Regions from separate parts of the Mesorhizobium sp. M1A.F.Ca.IN.022.06.1.1 genome, predicted to be linked through region 2. Evidence: predicted binding sites of a transcription regulator. Region 2 holds the regulator's gene; each other region holds the start of a gene.

Region 1 (5,180 bases), 2.8 Mb from region 2:
CAACAGCAGCGTCATGGCAATCAGCGTGCTGAACGAGCCGGCGAAGCAGACGGCGAGATTGCCTCGCCAATGGATATTGTAGCCGCTCTGGGTGCTATTTTCTGCCATGTCATGCCTGCTTGGTTATCCGGGATTGCTCCGGATACCATTTTGGGATACCAAATCGGTATCCGTCATGAACCTCAACCCCGCCGCTGTCAATGCGGTGCCGTAGAGCGGAACGACAATGTCGCAAATGCAGAATGTCGAAAGGCAGCTTCGCGAAATGATCCTCGGGCTCGAGATCGGCCCGGGCGAGCGGCTGACCGAGCGTTGGATCGAAAGCCGCTTCGGCGCCTCCCGCACCCCGGTCAGGGCGGCGCTGCTGCGCCTCGAGACCGAAGGGCTGATCGCTCGTGACGGCCGCGGCTGGACGGTGGCGTCGATCAATCTCGCCGAGCTCGGCCAGATCGCCGTCTACCGCGAGGCGGTCGAGGTGGCGGCGGTGCGGTTGACGGCGTCGCTGGAAGATCGCAGCGGGATCGAGGTGATCGCGGCGATGCTCGATTCCTGCGACGCCGGTACGCCGCGCGAGGAATGGCACCGCGTTGGTCTGGATTTTCACATCGAGCTGGCCAGGCTTTCCGGCAATGAATTCCTGCTTAGGGGAGTCCGCGATGCAATGACCAGGCTCTCCCGCGCGCGTTGGCTGGAAGTGCGCGACGAGGCGGCGCTTGGCCGCGCCTGGGCCGAGCACCACGCCATCCTGGCTGCCGTGCGAAAGGGTGACGCCGAAAAGGCGGCACGGCTGCTCTCGGCCCACATCGCCGGCAGCCGCGACCGCCTGGTGACTTCGCTGCATGACGAGCGGCGCGGCCTGCGCGCCAGGGGCTTTGCCGTCGTCGCTGCCTGATCCTCGGCCATCGTCGAATATTAGAACTTCAACAAGTTCGTCAGCTTGGGCGGGCTTGCAAGATGTTCGGCACAATGCTGTAGGAGGCGACGGACATCTTTAAACGACGGACGCATGGCCTCGCCCTTACGCACCGCAGCGCGGGTATTTTATTTCATACGCAACATCACCCGCGATGTGGCGCCGCAGGCTCTCTTTCGCCAACGGCTTGCGCGCCGGCTGGAGCAGGCACGGCTCTCCAGCAAAACGGTCCGTGATCGGGTCAACTACTACAACCGGCTCGACCATAGCTTCGTGCCGAGCGCGGCGGCGGTGCCCGCCAGTCAAATACCCAAGTTCGGGAGCATGTACTATTACGACCTGAAGGAGTTCGCCCGCTACTTCGATCGCCACCTGCTCATCGATCTCGAGTTCGGCGACGTCGTCGACGTTCCGGCGGTGCCATCAATCGTCAAGGATCGCCCGATCCGCAACGACAACGGCAACGCCGTGATCATGAAGCTCGACAAGTTCCGCCATTTCAACATGCCAAAGGACAATCTGTCCTTCGCCGACAAGCGCCCGATGGCGGTCTGGCGCGGTCATTTCAACAATCCGATCCGCAAACGGTTCGTCGATGCCGTGCGCGACCTGCCGTCTTGCGATGCCGGCTCGCCCAAGCCAAGCGCCCCGGAGAACTATCGCAAGCCGTATCTCACGATCGCGCAGCAGCGGCAGTTCCGCTACATCGTCTCGCTCGAAGGCAATGACGTGGCGACGAACCTCAAGTGGATCATGAGCTCGAATTCGCTCTGCCTGATGCCGCCGCCGACCTACGAAACCTGGTTCGCCGAGGCTGAGCTCGAGGCCGATGTTCACTACGTGCCTCTGGCGTCGGATTTTTCGGACGTCGCCGACAAGATCGCCTATTTCGAAAAACACCCGGCGGAAGCCCAACGCATCATAACGGCGGCCAACGCCTATTGCCGCCGGTTCAGCAACGAAAAGGACGAGCGGGCGGTATCGCTGCTCGTCCTCTACAAATATTTCGTGCTCAGCGGCCAGATCGAACCCGACCCGGAGGTCTGGCGTTTTATCGCCGGCTGACCTCCGCGCGTTTTCGGGCGCGGAGCACGGCGCGGATTCTTAGATATCGCTGCGGTCGAGCACCAGGTCGGCGGGGCCGAACCGGTTCTTGGCGGTGAACTGCTGGTGCCAGTAGGGATAAAGCACCGGCGGGCGGCTGACGTCGTCGAGGCGCAGGCGCTCGTCCAGGGACAGCGTCAGGCTGGCCGCGGCGAGGTTGTCCTTGAGTTGGGCTTCGTTGCGGGCGCCGATCACCAGCGAAGAAACGGCCGGGCGGCCGAGCAGCCAGGCAAGCGCCACCTGTGCCGCCGAAACGCCGCGCGCCTTGCCGATTTCGACCAGAACGTCGACGATCCGCCACAACCTTCCCTCGTCCCGGATCGGCGGTTCGGACCAGCCGCCAAGCTGGCGGGCCGTCGGGCTGTCGCGACGGTATTTGCCCGACAGCAGGCCGCCGGCCAGCGGGCTCCACACCAGCACGCCAAGACCCTGGTCGACCGAGATCGGCAGCAACTCGTACTCCGCCTCGCGCGCTTCCAGCGTGTAGTGGATCTGCTGCGTGACGAAGCGCGGCTGATGATGGCTGTCGCTGATCGAGAGCGCCTTCATCACCTGCCAGCCCGAATAATTGGAACAGCCGACATAACGGATCTTGCCCTGGCTGACCAAAGTGTCGAGCGCAGCGATCGTTTCCTCCAGCGGCGTGACCCCATCCCACTCATGCAGGAAATAGATGTCGATGACGTCGGTCTTGAGCCGCTTCAGGCTCCGCTCGCATTCCCGGATCAGGTGATGGCGCGACAGGCCTTCGTCGTTGGGGCCGTTTCCGATCCGCATGCGCGCCTTGGAGGCGATGAGCACATCGTTCTTGCGCTTGCCGCCGAGCGCCTCGCCGACGATCTCCTCCGACAGGCCGTTCGAATACACGTTGGCGGTGTCGATGAGATTGATGCCGGCATCGATGCAGGTATCGATGATGCGGCTCGCCTCCGAGAGATCGGATTTGCCGACGGCGGCGAACGGGCCCGTCCCGCCGAAGGTCATCGTGCCAAGGGTCAATGTCGAAACCTTCAGGCCGGAACGGCCAAGCGTGCGGTATTCCATGTCAGGTCCTTGCGATTTGTTTTGAAGAGGCGCGCCGTCGCGGGCGCCGGGAAGAGGCGAAAGTATTTGTAGGACAATTCGGGCGGCTTGTCGCCCCGCCATCGATACGGGCCGATCACATATCGGCTGGTCCAGCGTTGCCGGCTCCTGCTCGCAATAAAACCGTCATTGCGCGTCTGTATCTCAGTCGGCTTACGGAGTTGTGTTTCCGGCCGCGGCCGGAGCGCATCCGAGGCGAAAGTGGCTGACAGGCAGGAGCTGCGCAATGAACGAGGTCAAGACGAATTCCGGAGCCAAGGACTGGCTGGAAGCCGAACTCGAGGACACGCTCGACGAGGACTATGAGCTGGAGATTTCCGAGCCCGCGCTCTCGCTCGAGATCGCCAGGATCTACAAGAAGTCGCATCCGCCCTCCATCGAGCGGACGACCTATTTCCGCGAGCTGCTGCGTCTGCAGTCGGAGCTCATCAAGCTGCAGTCCTGGGTTGCCTACCACAAGAAGAAGCTGGTGGTGATCTTCGAGGGACGCGACTCGGCCGGCAAGGGCGGCGTCATCAAGCGCATCACCCAGCGCCTCAATCCGCGCATCTGCCGCGTCGTCGCGCTGCCGGCGCCGACCGAGCGTGAAAGATCGCAATGGTATTTCCAGCGCTACGTGCCGCATCTGCCGGCGGGCGGCGAGATCGTGCTGTTCGACCGCTCCTGGTACAACCGATCGGGCGTCGAGCAGGTGATGGGCTTTGCCAATGCGGATCAGGTCGAAGAGTTTTTCCGCGACGTGCCGGAATTCGAACGCATGCTGGTGCGCTCCGGCATCACGCTGGTGAAATACTGGTTCTCGATTACCGACGAGGAGCAGCAGATGCGCTTTTTGATGCGCATCCACGATCCGATGAAGCAGTGGAAGCTGTCGCCGATGGACCTGCAGTCGCGCGTGCGCTGGGAACAATACACCAAAGCCAAGGAAGAGACCTTCGCCCGTACCAACATCAAGGAAGCGCCGTGGTTCATTGTCGAAGGCAACGACAAGAAGCGGGCCCGACTGAACTGCATCGATCACCTGCTGCAGCAAATGCCTTACGAAGACGTGCCGCATGAGGAGATCACGCTGCCGGAGCGCGTCTTCAACCCGGCCTACGAGCGCCAGGTGCTGCCGCGCGAGCTTTATGTGCCGTCGAAGTATTGAGCACTTCCCCATCTCCCACAGAGGGAGAAGGGGGAGCCTAGCTTACGCGCGCCCGATCATCACATGCGTCGCGTCGGCGGTCGCGACCTGGCTGGTGCAGCGGTAGCCGAGCTTCGGCATGTCCAGCCCGGCGAAAAGATGCTCGCCGGAGCCGAGCAGGATCGGCGAGATCGCGAGATGCATCTCGTCGATCAGGCTTTCCTTCAGATATTGCCGGATCGTGGCGACGCCGCCGCCGACCCGCACATCCTTGTCCTTGGCGGCCGTCTTCGCCTGTTCGAGCGCCGAATGGATGCCGTCGGTGACGAAGTAAAACGTCGTGCCGCCTTCCATTAAGATCGGCGCCCGCTTGTGATGGGTGAGCACGAAGACCGGCACGTGATAGGGCGGGTTGTCGCCCCACCAGCCTTTCCAGCTCTCGTCCGGCCATTCGCCGCGGACCGGCCCGAACATGTTGCGGCCAAGGATCCAGGCGCCGACATTCTCAAAACTGCGCGCGGCGAAGCTGTCGTCGCTGCCGGTGGTGCCGCCGTCTTTGCCGATCACCATCTCACGAAAGGTGCGCGTGCCGATCATCCATTTATGCAGTCCTTCGCCGCCGACGCCGAGCGGGCTTTCGAGAGTCTGATCGGGGCCGGCGCCGTAACCGTCCAGCGACAGGGTGAAAGCGTTGACGCGCAGCTTTGACATGATCGCCTCGTGAACTAGTTGCATTTTGCAAGCAGTCATGGAGTAGCTTAACTGATTGCATTATGCAAGCGGAATTTTCCGGCGAGCGATCAACTCGTCGGGCGGCGCCCAGGTGACGCGGCGAGAATTTAAAATTGCGCCTGGGCCTAGCCCCTCAGCATCTCCGCAACGGTCGGCGCGAAATAGGTGAGGACACCGTCGCAGCCGGCTCGCTTGAGCGCGAGAAGCGATTCCAGCATCGCC
Region 2 (5,180 bases):
CCGCTGCTCTTCACCGCGCTCAACAACCAGTTCTGGTCGAGCAATCTCAACGCGCCGATGGCCAGCCTGCCGGTGACCATCTTCCAGTTTGCGCTGAGCCCTTATGAGGAATGGCAGCAACTGGCCTGGACGGGCGCACTGATAATCACCCTGACGGTTCTCGGGCTGAGCATCTTCGCCCGCAGCCTTACCGGACGCAGAGAGGACAGATGAAACCGATGTTGTCCACCGACCTGAACGTAGCCGAGACGACCGCCGAGAAGGCCAAGATCGAAGTCAAGAACCTCAACTTCTACTATGGCCAGTCGAAGGCGCTGAAGGACATCAACCTGTCGCTGCCCGAGCGCAGCGTCACCGCCTTCATCGGACCTTCGGGCTGCGGAAAGTCGACGCTGCTGCGCGTGCTCAACCGCATCTACGAGCTCTACCCGAAGCAGAGCGCCGAAGGCCAGGTGCTGCTCGACGGCAAGAACATCCTCGACCGTTCGCAGGACCTCAACCTGCTCAGGACCAAGATCGGCATGGTGTTCCAGAAGCCGACGCCGTTCCCGATGTCGATCTACGAGAACATCGCCTTCGGCGTCAGGCTGTATGAGAAGATCAGCAAGGCCGAGATGGACAATCGCGTCGAACAGGCGCTGAAGCGCGCCGCGCTGTGGAACGAGGTCAAGGACAAGCTCAACGCCAGTGGCCAGAGCCTTTCGGGCGGCCAGCAGCAGCGGCTCTGCATCGCCCGCACGGTGGCGGTGAAGCCGGAGGTCATCCTGCTCGACGAGCCGGCATCGGCGCTCGATCCGCTCTCGACCGCCAAGATCGAGGAGCTGATCGACGAGCTGCAGGCCGACTACACGATCGTGATCGTCACCCACAACATGCAGCAGGCGGCGCGCGTCTCGCGGCAGACGGCGTTCATGTATCTCGGCGAGCTGATCGAATTCGACCGGACCGAAAAGATTTTCACCTCGCCCCGCGAGAAGCGCACGCAGGACTACATCACCGGCCGCTTCGGCTGAGTTCATACGAGGACATAACCATGGCCCATACGGTCGCTTCCTTCGACGAGGATCTGAGGCAGATCAGCCAGCTCATCCGCGACATGGGCGATCTTGCCGGCTCGATGGTCGGCGCGTCGACCAAGGCTCTGCTGAATTCCGACAACGCGCTGGCGCAGCGCGTGGTCTCCGACGATGCCATCATGGACGCGCGCCAACGCGAGCTCGACGATCGCGCCATCACGCTGATTGCCAAACGCCAGCCGATGGCCGACGACCTGCGCAGCGTCGTTGGCGCCATCCGCATGGCCGGCGATCTCGAGCGCATTGGCGACCTTGCCAAGAACATCGCTAAGCGCGTCGGCTCGGTCGGCGTCAGCGCCGCGCCGCGCGACCTTTCGCACTCCATCGATTCGATGGCGCAGCTGGTGCTGATCCAGGTGCAGGGCGTGATCGAGGAATACGCGGCCGGCGACGCCACGGCGCTCGCCAAGCTCCGCAACGACGACGAGCGCATCGACGTCAAATACACCGCCGTCTTCCGCGAGCTCCTGACCTACATGATGGAGGATCCGCGCAACATCACGGCTTGCACGCATCTGTTGTTCTGCGCCAAGAATCTGGAGCGCATAGGCGACCACGTCACCAACATCGCCGAGAACGCCTACTATGTGCTGACCGGCGCGCAATTGCCCGCGAATCGTCCTAAGCAGGACGAGACGGCGATGTCGGCGCCGGCGGCCTGACAGCGAAGGTGCCTGCTAAATGATCGCGCCACGCATCATGGTGGTGGAGGACGAGGAGCCGCTGGGGGTGCTGCTCCGCTACAACCTCGAATCCGAGGGCTATCAGGTCGAGGTGGTGACGCGCGGCGACGAGGCCGAGATCCGCCTGCAGGAGAATGTGCCCGACCTTCTGGTGCTCGACTGGATGGTGCCGGCGGTGTCCGGCATCGAGCTTTGCCGGCGCCTCAGGATGCGGCCCGAGACCGAACGCCTGCCGATCATCATGCTGACCGCGCGCGGCGAGGAAAGCGACAGGGTGCGCGGCCTCTCGACCGGCGCCGACGACTATCTGGTCAAGCCGTTCTCGACGCCGGAATTCATGGCCAGGGTCAAGGCGCTGCTGCGCCGCGCCAAGCCGGAGGTGCTGTCCAGCGTGCTCAAGGTCGGCGACATCGTGCTCGATCGCGAATCGCATCGCGTCTACCGCAAGAAGAGCGAGATCCGGCTCGGCCCGACCGAGTTCAGGCTGCTGGAATTCATGATGCGGCATCCCGGCCGGGTGTTCTCGCGCAGCCAGCTGCTCGACAATGTCTGGGGCGAGACGATCTATATCGACGAGCGCACCGTGGACGTGCATGTCGGCCGCCTGCGCAAGGCGGTCAACAACGGCCGCATGCCGGACGTCATACGTACCATCCGTGGGGCGGGCTACGCGATCAGGGAAGATTAGATCCAGGGCACCGAAGGTCTGACGGGTTCTATCTGCGCTGGCGGGTTATCGAGACGCTGGTGCTTCGCCGTCCACGGGCGGAGCACGAAGCGTCGCGACGCGGCGCAGACCCGACGATCCACGCGACTTCCACGCGCCGCGGCGGTGCAGAAATTCTGCTCCGCTCATCCGACGATTGAGGTAATGGCATGGATTCCAGGGTCTCCGCGACGGAGCTTCGCTCCTGCTCCGCCCTGGAATGACGAAGCTGCGGGGCCTTCGCTAATCTCCGGCGTCTGCAGGACGCACAGAAGACAACGATCGCTATCGAAGCTGCTCAGGCCACGTTCTTGCCCGCTCTTGCCTGCACGCCCGGGGCGAAAATCTCCTGGTCGACGAAGGTCAGCGCGCGCACGGCGCAGCCTTCGCGGATCAGCGGCAATTCGTTCGGCTCGGTATCGAAGGAGATCGAGTTTGAATGCTGGCCTCCGGCGGTCTGGCCGATCGCCTCGCGCAGCGCCGGCTCGATCAGGTCAAAGGCGGCGGCGCTGACGCCGACCATGGCGACCGGCGCCGGGTCGATCAGCGCGAACAGGCTGCCAAGGCCGAAGCCCAGCGCCTCGCCGGCCCGGCGATAGGCCTCGCGCTCCGGGCCATCCGTCTCGCGCGCCTTGGCGGCGAGCGCCCGCATGTCGGCGTCGCCGACATCGACCGGCTCGGCGTCCTCGCTCATCTTCATGGCGCTGCGCCAGATGGCGTAGTTGCCGGCATAGGCCTCGACGCAGCCGCGGCGTCCGCAACGGCAAAGCGCGCCGCCCGGGCGATGGATCATGTGGCCGAACTCGCCGCCGGAAGAATGTGTGCCGGTGAACAGCTCGCCCTTCAGAACCAGGCCCATGCCGATGCCGTGGGAGAGCAGAATGGCGATGAAATTGTCGCGATAGCGGTGGGGATCGCGCCACTGCAGCGCCACAGCCATCATGTTGCAGTCGTTCTCCATGGTGGCCGGAATGCCGAATTCCTTTTCAAGAATGTCGGCGAAGGGAATGTCGGTCAGCGGCGTGATCGGCGACCACAGCATGGCGCGGGCATGGGAATCGGTGATGCCCTGGATGCCCATGGCGATGCGGGCGACGCTGCCGACGTCGAGGTCCGGATCGTCCAGCCGGCGCCGCACGATCGCCAAGCATTCGCCGATCAGCTCGTTGCGCGGCATGGTGAGCGTATCGAGGCGGCGCTGCTCCTCGGCGATGACCTGGCCCGCATAATCAATAACGGCGACCGAGAGGAAATTGAGCGACAGCACCACCGTTACCACCGCCGCCGCCTCCGGCTTGAGCGCGAGGCCCACCTGTGGCCGGCCGCGCTTCAGAGACGCGGTCTCGCTCGGCTTGCTCTCGGCCAGGATGCCTTCCTGGATCAGATCGGAAGAGATCGCCGAAATGGTCGAATGGCTGAGCCCGGTGGTCGCGGCGATTTCCGTGCGCGACGGCTGGCCGGCCCGGCGCACGGCCGAGAGCACCATGGCGCGGTTGCGCCGGCGCAGATCGTCGTGGCGGATTCCGACCGACATTTTTGTCTCCTCCCAGTCAGCGCGGCCTCTCGATCATGCACAGGACTCGGCGACGCGCCAGATCGGTTCAGTCCCGCACGCCGGCACCCGAACCGTCCTGGTCTTACAAGTTTCGGTGGACCGGGCTGCGCCTCCTCCGAACTGTTGCGCGATAGTGGCAGAAGCGGTCGGCACTGTCATTATTTATTGCGGGTCTCGAAAAAAGTACGTGACCACCTCAAAAACCGTCAGAATTGCAGTTGACAGCGCTTTAGCGTTAGATCAGTATTTTTTCGAGGCTCGAAAAAAAGCCTCATCGCCTTCGGGCCAGTCTGGGTCGCGCCGCGAGGGGCGCAGGGAGGATATCATGAAGAGATTCGCAGCCGCCATTCTGGCGGGCGTCGCCATGTCGTTGACGTTGGTGTCGGTCGCGCAGGCGAAGGACAAGGTGATCGGCGTTTCGTGGTCCAATTTCCAGGAAGAGCGCTGGAAGACCGACGAAGCGGCGATGAAGAAGGCGATCGAGGCCGCCGGCGACAAGTACATATCCGCCGACGCACAGTCCAATCCAGGCAAGCAGCTGACCGACGTCGAAAGCCTGATCTCGCAGGGCGCGAATGCGTTGATAATCCTGGCGCAGGACGCCTCCGCCATCGGGCCGGCGGTGCAGAAGGCACTCGACGAAGGCATTCCGGTCGTCGGCTACGACCGCCTGATCGAGAACAAGGACGTGTTTTATCTGACCTTCGACAACAAGGAAGTCGGCCGCATGCAGGCCCGCGAGGTGTTCAAGGCCAAGCCCGAGGGCAATTACGTCTTCATCAAGGGCTCGGGCGCCGACCCGAACGCCGATTTCCTGTTCTCCGGCTCGATGGAAGTGCTGAAGGAAGCCATCGACAGCGGCAAGATCAAGAATGTCGGCGAGGCCTATACCGATGGCTGGCTTCCCGCCAATGCGCAGAAGAACATGGAGCAGTTCCTGACCGCCAACGACAACAAGGTCGACGCGGTGGTGGCGGCCAATGACGGCACCGCCGGCGGCGTCGTCGCGGCTCTGACGGCGCAAGGGCTGGCCGGCACCGTTCCGGTCTCGGGCCAGGACGGCGACCATGCCGCGCTCAACCGCATCGCGCTCGGCACCCAGACGGTGTCGGTGTGGAAGGACGCGCGCGAGCTCGGCAAGCACGCCGCCGAGATCGCCT
Region 3 (5,180 bases), 120 kb from region 2:
GATCTTGTCGAAAGGGAAAGCGCGGAGATTGGAAAGCGATGAATAGCCGGTTCCAAAATCGTCCATCGCGACGCGAATACCAAGCGCCTTGACCTGCCGCAGGGTCGCCAGCGCCCGGGGCATATCCTTGATAAGGGCCGTCTCGGTCACTTCAAGCTCCAGCCGTCCGGCCGGAAGTCCCGAACGCAGCAGGATCTCGTGCACTTTGCGGCTGAAATTCGGGTTGTGGAGTTGCACCGCGGAGACATTGACGGCGATGGTCAGCGGAGTTTTCCAGCGCACGGCTTCCTCGCAGGCCGTCGCCAGCACCCATTCGCCGATCTGGGCGATGGCGCCGCTGTCTTCGGCGACCGGGATGAAGACCGACGGCGGGATGTTGCCGCGCTCCGGATGATGCCAGCGGATCAAGGCTTCGAAGCCGATCATCTTGCCGCTGCTGATCTCCTTTTGCGGCTGATAGACCAGCCGGAACTCGCCGCGCGCAACCGCCTGGCGCAGATCGTGCTCCATGGCGCGCCTGTCGCGCGTCTCGGCACCCATCGAAGCCTCGAAATAGCGATAAGTGTCCTTGCCCTCGGCCTTGGCGCGGTAGAGCGCAGTGTCGGCATGGCTGACGAGCGCCGCCTGGTCGTCGGCATCCAGCGGGTAAAGAGCAATGCCGATGCTTGCCGACACCAGCTCGCCGCCGGGCGACAGTTGGCTTTCCTGGCGTAGCTTGGAAAGCACCGCCTCGGCGATACGGCCGGCGGCCTGCGGGTCGGGAAGGTTCGGCGCGATGATGGCGAATTCGTCGCCGCCGAGGCGGGCGAGCATCTGCCCATGGCGGAGCACGCCCGAAGCGCATTGCGCCACCCTCTGCAGCACTGCATCGCCGGCCGCATGACCGAAGAGGTCGTTGACCTCCTTGAAGCGGTCGAGATCGAGAAGCATCAGCGCGAGCTGCCCGTCCTTGCCGCTCGCCGTGGCGATCTCGGCCTCGAGCCGGCTGGTGAAGCTGCGGCGATTGGCAAGCCCGGTCAGCGGATCGAAATGCGCCAGGCGAAGGATCTCCTGCTCGGCCTTCTTGCGCTCGCGCATGTCGCGGACGGCGACGACGTCGTGAGGCTTGCCGCAATAGTCGATGCTGCGGGCGATCAGCTCGACCGGAATGCGGGTGCCGTCCTGGCTGCGCAGCTCGGCTTCCTGCGCCTGACCGCTGCCGCCGGCGATGGCTGAGGCAACGCGTTCGCCGAAGAGGTCGCTGAGCGTCATCACGTTCAGCGTGCCGGGCGCGATGCCGCTCAGCGCCGCGATGCTGTCGTTGGCGCTGACGATGCGGCTGCCGTCGCAAACGATCAGCCCCTCGACCGCCGCGTTGGCCAGGCCGTGCATGCGCTGCGCTTCCGCCTGATGCCGGCGGAACCGCAGGTCGATGCGGAGCGCCGCGGCCGAGAGCACCAGAATGACCAGGCTTGCCGCCGCAGCGGCAAAGGCTTGCGACATCGGCGCGATGGTGAATTTTGAGATCTCTATCGAGGAGTCCGGATAGATCGAGACCGCCGCCATGGCGATAAAATGCAGTGTGCAGATGGCCAGTGTGAGCAAGACGGCGGCAGCGATCGTCGTAAGCGTCGACGGGCGGCAAAGCACGACGAGCAGCGAAAGCGCGGCAAGCGTGACGCCCGCCGCCAGCGAAAGAGCGACGAGCAGCTCGTTCCAGACGATCCTGCCCTGGACCTCGAACGCCGCCATGCCGGTATAGTGCATCACGGCGATGCCGACGCCGAGCACGGCGCCGCCGACAAGATAGTGATCAATGCCGCCGCGGATGGTGGCGATCCACATTCCGGCCGCTGTCAGAACTACGGAGGCGGCCAGCGAAAGCGCGGAAAGCTCCGCGTTATAGGCGTTGGGTATTCCCGGCGTGAAGGCGATCATGGCGACGAAATGCGTCGCCCAGATACCGAATCCGGTCGCCGTGGCTGCAATCAACAGCCATGCGTAGCGATTTCGACTGGTCGATTGCTCGACATGGCGAAGAAGATTGACCGCCGAGAAAGAGGAAATTCCGCAGATGAGCGCCGCAAGTGCGACCAACCTCAGATCGTGCTCGTGCACGATGCAATTATAGACGGTCAACATTTGGCCCCACCTGATCTTCCCGCATCAATCAAGTTAAGATTGCTTAAGGCCCGACGGCTGAAGAATCGATTAGTGGACCTGCAACCGACGCGTGTGCCTCAGGTTGTAAAGGACGGATAAGGTTGGGCCGGCTGTCGCAATACGATGGTTGGAGTCGCTCAAATCCTAAGCCGGCAAGCAATCTGCCCGGCCGTGACCGATGCACGTTAATTTAGGATCAGATGATGTTCATCGACGCATAACAAAACCGTTGTCCGATTGTCATGCGCAACACATACTGGTTCTGCGGAAGCCCCCTTTCGCCAATCACAACGGGAGATGAAAACATGAAGCTCTTCGGCTTCGCGGCAGGTGTTGCCGCTACCTTGACCCTGCTTTCCACCACGTCCGCTTTCGCTGTCACGCAGATCAGCTGGTGGCATGCGATGACGGGCGCCAATGCGGAAGTCGTCGACAAGATCTCGAAGGACTTCAACGCCAGCCAAAGCGACTACCAGATCGTTCCGGTCTTCAAGGGCACCTATCCCGAGACGCTGAATGCAGGCATCGCCGCGTTCCGCGCCGGCCAGGCGCCGGACATCATCCAGGTGTTCGATGTCGGCACCGGCGTCATGATGGCGGCCGAGAGCGCGATCAAACCCGTGGCCGAAGTTTTGACGGGCGCGGGGATGACGTTCGATAAGAGCCAGTATCTGCCCGGCATTGTCGGCTACTATTCGAAGCCGGACGGCACCATGTTGTCTTTCCCTTACAATTCCTCCTCGCCGATCCTCTACTACAACAAGGACATCTTTCAGAAGGCCGGCCTCGACGTGAACAACCCGCCTAAGACCTGGAACGAGGTCTGGGAAGCGGCGAAGAAGATCAAGGCGAGCGGCGCGGCCCCTTGCGGCTACACCTCGACCTGGCTGACTTGGATCCATCTGGAAAATTTTGCCGCCTGGAATAATGTTTCCTGGGCGACCCAGCAGAACGGACTGGCCGGCGGCGACGTCGAGCTCAAGATCAATGCGCCGATTTTCGTCAACCACTTTCAGGCGCTGGCTGACCTCGCCAAGGATGGCACTTTCAAATATGGCGGGCGAACCTCCGAAGCCAAGCAGATCTTCCTCGCCGGAGAATGCGGCATCTTTACCGAGTCGTCGGGCGGGCTCGGCGATATCGTCAAGTCGGGTATGAACTACGGCATCGGCCAACTGCCGTATGACAGCGATGCCAAGGGTGCGCCGCAGAACACGACCCCCGGCGGCGCAAGCCTCTGGGTTTTCAGCGGCAAATCCGATGCGGAGTACAAGGGCGTCGCGGCCTTCTTCGCCTATCTCTCCAAGACCGAGGTGCAGGAATATCTGCACCAGAAGTCGGGCTACTTGCCGGTGACGCTGGCAGCCTATGAGGCGACCAAGAAGTCCGGCTTCTACGACAAGAACCCGGGCCGCGAGACACCGATCCTGCAGATGACCGGCAAGGCGCCGACCGAAAATTCGAAGGGTGTGCGCCTGCCCAACCTGCCTCAGGTGCGCGATATCCAGAACGAGGAGTTCGAGAAGATGCTGGCCGGCCAGGAAACGGCCCAGCAGGCGCTCGACAATGCCGTCTCGCGCGGCAACGCGGCGATCAAGGACGCGTTGGGCAACTAAACCTGGCCGAGGATGAAACGTCGCCCGCGCGGATCGGCGCGGGCGATCCTTGCTTGACGAGGAAACCAAGCTGACCCCGCGCGTCGTTTTCCCCAACAAAGTCCTGCCTTACCTGCTTGTGGCGCCGCAACTCGCCATAACACTGGTTTTCTTCTATTGGCCGGCCGGGCAGGCGCTCTACCAGTCCATGCTCAGGCAGGATCCATTCGGGCTGAAGAGCAAGTTCGTCTGGTTTGCCAATTTCCGCAAAGTGCTTGCCGATCCGGCCTATCTCAACTCGATCAAGGTAACGGTGGTATTTTCGCTTGCGACCGCAATCGTGGCGATGGCAGTGGCGTTGCTGCTTGCCGTAATGGCGGAAAAAGTGGTGCGCGGGAAAGCGCTCTACCGCACACTGATGATCTGGCCCTATGCGGTGGCGCCGGCGATCGCCGGCATGTTGTGGCTGTTCCTGTTCAACCCTTCGATCGGCTCGCTATCCTACGTGCTGAGAAGTCTCGGCATAGCCTGGGATCCGTTGCTCAACGGCAGTCACGCCATGATCCTTTTGGTTTCCGCCGCAGCATGGAAGCAGATCAGCTACAATTTCCTGTTCTTCGTCGCCGGGCTGCAGGCGGTGCCGAAGACGCTGATCGAGGCGGCGGCGATGGACGGCGCTCGCGAGACCAAGCGTTTCTGGACCATCATCTTCCCGCTGCTCGCGCCGACGACCTTCTTCCTGCTGGTCGTCAACACTGTCTATGCCCTGTTCGACACGTTCGGCATCGTCCATGCCGTCACCGGCGGCGGACCGGGCAAGACCACCGAGACGTTGGTCTACAAGGTCTACAATGACGGATTCGTCAACCTGATCCTCGGCGACTCGGCGGCGCAGTCGGTGATCCTGATGGTCATCGTCATCGCGCTCACCGCCATCCAGTTCCGCTATGTGGAACGCAAGGTCCACTACGGCTGAGGCAAGCGATGATCGGCCAGTCCCCGTTGCGTGTCCTGATCGCCCATGCCGCTCTCATTCTCGGCATTTTGATCGTTGCATTTCCCATCTACTACACATTCGTGGCCTCGACACAGACGCTGCAGACGATCCTCAAGCCGCCCCTGCCGCTGCTGCCCGGTGACCAACTCTGGAACAATTACAGCGAGGCCCTGTTCGGCGGTGTCGGGCGCATCGGCGGCGTCAGCGTCGGCAGGCTTCTTCTCAACACGACGGTCATGGCGCTCGGCGTCGCGGTCGGGAAGATCTTCATCTCGATCCTATCGGCCTATGCCATCGTGTTCTTTCGTTTCCCGCTGCGCATGACCTTCTTCTGGCTGATCTTCATCACTCTGATGCTGCCCGTCGAGGTCCGCATCCTGCCGACCTACAAGGTGATGGTCGACCTCGGCATGATCGACACCTATGCCGGTCTGATCATCCCGCTG
Region 4 (5,180 bases), 730 kb from region 2:
ATAGCGCAGGCCGTGCGCGTCCCAGCAGATGACGAAGGCGCCGTCCGCTTCCGCCTCGGCGAAGGCGGCGTCGGCCAGCGTATCGTGGTCCTCGCTGGCGGAGTCGCTCGGACGGGTGATGACGCGGCGGACGAACTCCAGCCGCGTCTCGCCGGCAAAATGCGCCTTGGCGTAGCCGATCACCGTGTCCTTGCCGGCGCCGCTCGGCCCGACCACCGCGACGAACACGCCGTTGCGGATCGGAAGCGTCTCGGTGAGCTCGCGTTCGATCAGCGCAGAAACCATCATGCGACGCGCCTGCCCTGACGCCAGACGTTGCGCACGACCGGCACATGCTGGTCGACGCGCACGCGCACGAGGTCGGCGCGCCGGCCGGGCTCGATGACACCGCGATCGCTAAGGCCGACCGCTTCCGCCGGGTTCTTCGAGACCATGGCGACCGCCTGCGGCAGCGAAATGCCTTCCACGACATCGCCGAGGAAGAAGGCGGACTGGATCAGGCTGAAGGGGATATAGTCGGACGACAGGATGTCGAGCAAACCGTCGCCGGCAAGCGAGCGCGCCGACACATTGCCCGAATGCGAGGAGCCGCGCATGAGGTTGGGCGCGCCCATCAGCACGCCGAGGCCTGCCGCCTTCGAGGCCCTCGCCGCCTTCTCGGTGGTCGGGAATTCGGCAACGCGCACGCCCTGCTCCACCGCCTCGTCGACATGGCCGGCCGTCGCATCGTCGTGGCTGGCAAGAACGATGCCGCGCTCGCGACAGGCGGCGGAAATGAAGACGCGGTTTGGCCCGGAATTCTTGGCCGATTCCGCCATACGCTTCTCGCAGAATTTCTGGAAGTCGCGGTCGGTGAGCTTCAGTTTGCGCTGGTAGTAGTAGGCGTAGGTCTCGAGATTGACGAACTGGCGCTGGCCCGGCGCGTGGTCCATCAGCGAGGCGAGCTTCACCCTGTCGTCGGTCTCGAAATTGGCGAAGGCCTCGAGGCAGTCCGGCGCCGAGACCTCGCAGCGCAGATGGATGAAGTGGTCGGCCCTGAGCCGATCCTGGCGCACGCTGTCCTCGATCGCGTCGGCGAGCTTGCGCACGTCGTCGGACTTCAGGTCGGCATCCTCGTCCATGCCGACACGCAAGGCGTCGAGCACCGTGGTGATGCCGGCGGTGGCCACCTGCGCATCGTGGGCGAGCACGGCGGCGATCGGGTTCCAGCGCACTTTCGGACGCGGCGCGTAATGGCCTTCGAGGTGATCGGTGTGCAGTTCTACGAGACCCGGGATGATGTAGTCGCCGCCCATGTCCTCGCCGGTGCGGGCCGCACCCGGCTCGATCGCGGCGATCAGCCCATCGCGCAGCAGCAGCGAGCCCGCGACGATCTCGTCGGGCAGCACGATGCGGGCATTGTTCAAAACGGTCTCGGCGGTCATTTCAGCAGTCCTATCTCAGGCGGGCGGACATCAGGCGGTTTTTCTGGCCGGGCCGCGTCCAAGCACGTGGTGCGAGAGCACCATGAAGGGCGCGCCCGGTTCGGTTTCGACGAACAGCGTCAGCGCATCCACCGGCACCGGACGCTGCAGCACATCCGCGAACAGGCTGTCGATTGCAGCGCGAAGGCGCGGGCTTTCCTGTGGCCCGACCCGTCCGGAGAGCGTCATGTGGAAGCGGAACGTCTCGAAGACGTAGGGATAACCCCACTGGCAGAGGTTGCGGAACTCATCCGGCTTCAGCGAGTCTGGGCTGCGGCGCTCGATCTCGGCCTCGGTCAGCGGCGCACGGAAGCGGTCGAAAGCGCGCACGACCTCGCCGGCGAAACTGTTGAGCGGCTCGAAAGGACTTCCCGGCACCAGCGCGAAAAAGCCGTCGATCTGGCCGACGACCAGACGCGGGACGACGACTGGTGCCGTGGCCTCGGCGAAATCGTCGAGCGCCGCCCGCAGCGAGGCTTCCGTTTCGCTGGGCGCCAGCCGGAACGGCGCCTTCAGCGTCGCGTGGAACCCATAGCGCCGTGCCGAGGCGGTGTGGAAGGCAACTTCCGCCGCCGACAGGTCACCCACACCCTCGACCGGCCGCGTCGGCGCGCCGAACGGGTCGCGCCCCAGCCAGTTGGCGGCAATCCGCGCCAGCGGCTCATCCTGCCTCGGGGTAAAGTAAATGGCATAGCGCATCGAAAATCCTCGTCAGACCGCTGCCATAGGTGATTTCCATGACGGATTGACGAAGCTTTCATGGGTTTTCGAAGGCAACCCAGGCTCCGGCGGTCCTTAGCCGACGATTTTCCCGAACTGGACCAACAGGTTGAGCGCTATGAAAAATCTCACGCCTTCATCAGCCACTCATGCTCGGCGGCGTTGTGGAATTTCCATGTCCGCTTCGGGCCGGCCATGACGTTGAGATAATAGAGATCGTAGCCGTGGCAGGCCGCACACGGGTGGTAGCCCTTCGGCACCAGCACGACATCGCCGTCCTCGATCGCCATCGCCTCGTCCAGATCGCGCACTCCATTCCTGTCGGCGTCGGCGTAGACGCGCTGGAAGGCGAAACCCTGCGGCGGGTTGAGGCGGTGGTAATAGGTCTCCTCGAGATAGGACTCGGCCGGCAGATTGTCCTGGTCGTGTTTGTGCGGCGGATAGCTGGAGGTATGGCCGCCGGGCGTGATGACCTCGACCACCAGCAGCGAGTCGGCCGGCTTGCCCTCGGGCAGGATGTTGGTGACGTAACGGGTATTGGTGCCCTTGCCGCGCACTTCCTGACCGAGATCGTCGGGCGCAATGACGCGGGCGGGCAGGCCGCCGCCAAGACCGGGCGCCGAGCAGACCGCAAGCTCCAGTTCGGTGTCGGCGGTCACCGACCAGTCGGAGCCTTGCGGCACATAGACCGACCAGGGTTTGCCCTCGAAGGGCGACATGCGCTCACCGATCAGGCCGAGATCCTTGCCGCCGGCCGCAGCCTGGCCCTTGCCGGTGACGAACACCAGGCAGACCTCGCGCTCGCCCGTCTTGCCGGCGGCCGTCTCGCCCGGCCGCAAGCGGTGGAGATCGAAACCCACGTAAGTCCAGCCCGCGCTTTGCGGGGTGACGTGGGCGACGTGGCCGTGGCCCTTGTCGGCCTTGACGAGCAGTTTCGACATTTTTGTCTCCTGGGTCATTCCTTCGGCTCGGCCGGAGGCTTGGGCTCCTCGGCCGGCTTGTAGAGGTAGAAGAACTGCCACACCGCGTAACCGGCGAAGCCGAGCGCGATTACCCCCAGAACGGCGTGCCGGAGGCGAATTCGATCACCGACCAGATTAGGCAGACGGCGACGACGGCAATGCGCCGCCACAGCGGTCGGAAGAAGGGGTGCTCATAGTCTTTCATCGCGCCAATCCGGGACTTGTCCAAACGCATCAGATAGACCGAGCGGCCGGACGAATCCACTCGTTTACGCCGGGAAGCCCTGCGTCTCGACCGTATAGCCGGCGGCCGTCATCACCCGCATCAGCTCCTTATGGCCGACCTCAGCCATCCTCAGCGGCGGGTTCTTTTTCGGATCCTGCTCGGCCTCGACCACGAACCAGCCTTCATAGCCGTAGTCGGCGAAGCGCTGTACGATCGCGCCGAAATCGAGCGAGCCGTCGCCGGGCACGGTGAAGGCGCCGAGCGCGACGGCATCGAGGAAGGACTGTTTCGTGCGGTCGAGCCCGTCGATCACGTTCATGCGCACGTCCTTCACATGGACGTGGTTGATGCGCTTGTGGTGGTTGCCGATGGCGCGCAACACATCGCCGCCGGCGAAGGCGAGGTGGCCGGCATCGAGCAGCAGCGGGACGCCCTCGCCGGAATGATGCATGAAGGAATCGAGTTCCGGCTCGGTCTCGATCACGGCCGCCATGTGATGATGGTAGGAAAGCGGCATACCCTGGTCGGCGCACCATTCGCCGAATTCGGTGACGCGGCGGGCATAGGCCTTCATCTCGTCGGCCGAAAGCTTTGGCTTGGTGGCAAGAGGCTTGGAGCGGTCGCCCTGGATGGAGCGGCCGACCTCGCCATAGACGATGCAGGGCGCGTTGACCGCCTTGAACAGGTCGATCATCGGCTGGATGCGATCCTTGTTGCTTGCCAGGTCGTCATCGACCAGCGTGCCGGAGAACCAGCCGCCGCAGAGCGTGACGTCGGCCTCTTTCAGGATCGGCAGCATCACCTTCGGGTCGTTGGGGAAGCGGCGGCCCATCTCCATGCCGGTGAAGCCGGCCGAGCGCGACTGGCGCAAACACTCCTCCAGCGACACATCATCGCTCAATTCCACGAGATCGTCGTTCCACCACGCGATGGGAGACATGCCCAGTTTGGCTTTCAAGTCGTCACTCCAGGTTTGGATCGTTCAACTTTCGCTCATCGGCGCTGCCCTCATCCGCCTGCCGGCACCTTCTCCCTGGAAATGAGGGGGAGAAGGGACAGGCTTCAGCGGTGGCGGCCCCCTGCTCCCCGTTCTTTACGGGGAGAGGGCAAGGGTGAGGGGCAGTGCCAGCTTCAATCACCTAAGCTCCGCATGAGCTTTTTCTCGTCATACGCCTTGCGCGCGGCGTTCACCTGCGGCCGCGACGAGACTTCCGGCACGGCAACATCCCACCAGTGGCCGCCGGCCTCGGTCGACACCAGCGGATCGGTGTCGATGACCAGCACGGTGGTCTTGTCGTTGCCCTTCGCCTTGGCGAGCGCCGTCTCGAGTTCAGCAATCGAGGCCACCTTCTCGGCGACGGCGCCGAGGCTGGCCGCATGGGCGGCGAAGTCGACGTCGGGCATCACCTCGTGGCGAGCGTCCTTCAGGAGATTGTTGAAGTTGGCGCCGCCGGTCGCCATCTGCAGCCGGTTGATGCAGCCATAGCCGCGATTGTCGAGCAACACGATGGTGAGTTTCAGGCCGAGCATCACCGACGTCGCGATCTCGGAATTGAGCATCAGATAGGAGCCGTCGCCGACCATGACGACGACTTCCTGGTCGGGTTTCGCCATCTTGACGCCGAGCCCGCCGGCGATCTCGTAGCCCATGGTCGAGAAGCCGTATTCGGCGTGATAGGAACCGGGCGCGCCCGCTTGCCAGAGCTTGTGCAATTCGCCGGGCAGCCCGCCGGCGGCATGCAAAAGCGTGACGCCCGAGCCCATCGCGCGCTGCACGGCGCCGATCACCTGCGCGTCGGAGGGATAGGC

Evidence for each region. The regulator PhoB, encoded in region 2, activates phosphate uptake and scavenging genes when phosphate is short. The targets are predictions, from matches to a motif close to TGTCATNNANCTGTCAT.
Region 1: ppk2 (polyphosphate kinase 2) is a predicted target of PhoB. The motif match lies at 3,214-3,230, and genes of this name have one in related genera.
Region 3: ugpB (sn-glycerol-3-phosphate ABC transporter substrate-binding protein UgpB) is a predicted target of PhoB. The motif match lies at 2,370-2,386, and genes of this name have one in related genera.
Region 4: EJ078_RS13900 (DUF1045 domain-containing protein) is a predicted target of PhoB. The motif match lies at 2,201-2,217, and genes of this name have one in related genera.

The regions. Positions count from the first base shown of each region.
Region 1 covers NZ_CP034455.1:248,359-253,538, reverse strand. Annotated here, with positions in the region: gene EJ078_RS01355 (multidrug efflux MFS transporter) at 1-108, opposite strand, end outside; gene EJ078_RS01350 (GntR family transcriptional regulator) at 227-892, shown strand; gene EJ078_RS01345 (glycosyl transferase family 90) at 1,007-1,978, shown strand; gene EJ078_RS01340 (aldo/keto reductase) at 2,018-3,061, opposite strand; gene ppk2 (polyphosphate kinase 2) at 3,327-4,247, shown strand; gene EJ078_RS01330 (dihydrofolate reductase family protein) at 4,290-4,937, opposite strand; gene hemB (porphobilinogen synthase) at 5,084-5,180, opposite strand, start outside.
Region 2 covers NZ_CP034455.1:3,680,347-3,685,526, forward strand. Annotated here, with positions in the region: gene pstA (phosphate ABC transporter permease PstA) at 1-213, shown strand, start outside; gene pstB (phosphate ABC transporter ATP-binding protein PstB) at 210-1,013, shown strand; gene phoU (phosphate signaling complex protein PhoU) at 1,034-1,738, shown strand; gene phoB (phosphate regulon transcriptional regulator PhoB) at 1,758-2,447, shown strand; gene EJ078_RS17650 (ROK family transcriptional regulator) at 2,764-3,999, opposite strand; gene xylF (D-xylose ABC transporter substrate-binding protein) at 4,346-5,180, shown strand, end outside.
Region 3 covers NZ_CP034455.1:3,802,907-3,808,086, forward strand. Annotated here, with positions in the region: gene EJ078_RS18245 (EAL domain-containing protein) at 1-2,121, opposite strand, end outside; gene ugpB (sn-glycerol-3-phosphate ABC transporter substrate-binding protein UgpB) at 2,448-3,758, shown strand; gene ugpA (sn-glycerol-3-phosphate ABC transporter permease UgpA) at 3,829-4,713, shown strand; gene ugpE (sn-glycerol-3-phosphate ABC transporter permease UgpE) at 4,722-5,180, shown strand, end outside.
Region 4 covers NZ_CP034455.1:2,945,358-2,950,537, forward strand. Annotated here, with positions in the region: gene phnN (phosphonate metabolism protein/1,5-bisphosphokinase (PRPP-forming) PhnN) at 1-288, opposite strand, end outside; gene EJ078_RS13895 (alpha-D-ribose 1-methylphosphonate 5-triphosphate diphosphatase) at 285-1,424, opposite strand; gene EJ078_RS13900 (DUF1045 domain-containing protein) at 1,455-2,162, opposite strand; gene iolB (5-deoxy-glucuronate isomerase) at 2,312-3,124, opposite strand; partial or broken gene EJ078_RS13910 (DUF3329 domain-containing protein) at 3,139-3,350, opposite strand; gene iolE (myo-inosose-2 dehydratase) at 3,415-4,329, opposite strand; gene iolD (3D-(3,5/4)-trihydroxycyclohexane-1,2-dione acylhydrolase (decyclizing)) at 4,503-5,180, opposite strand, start outside.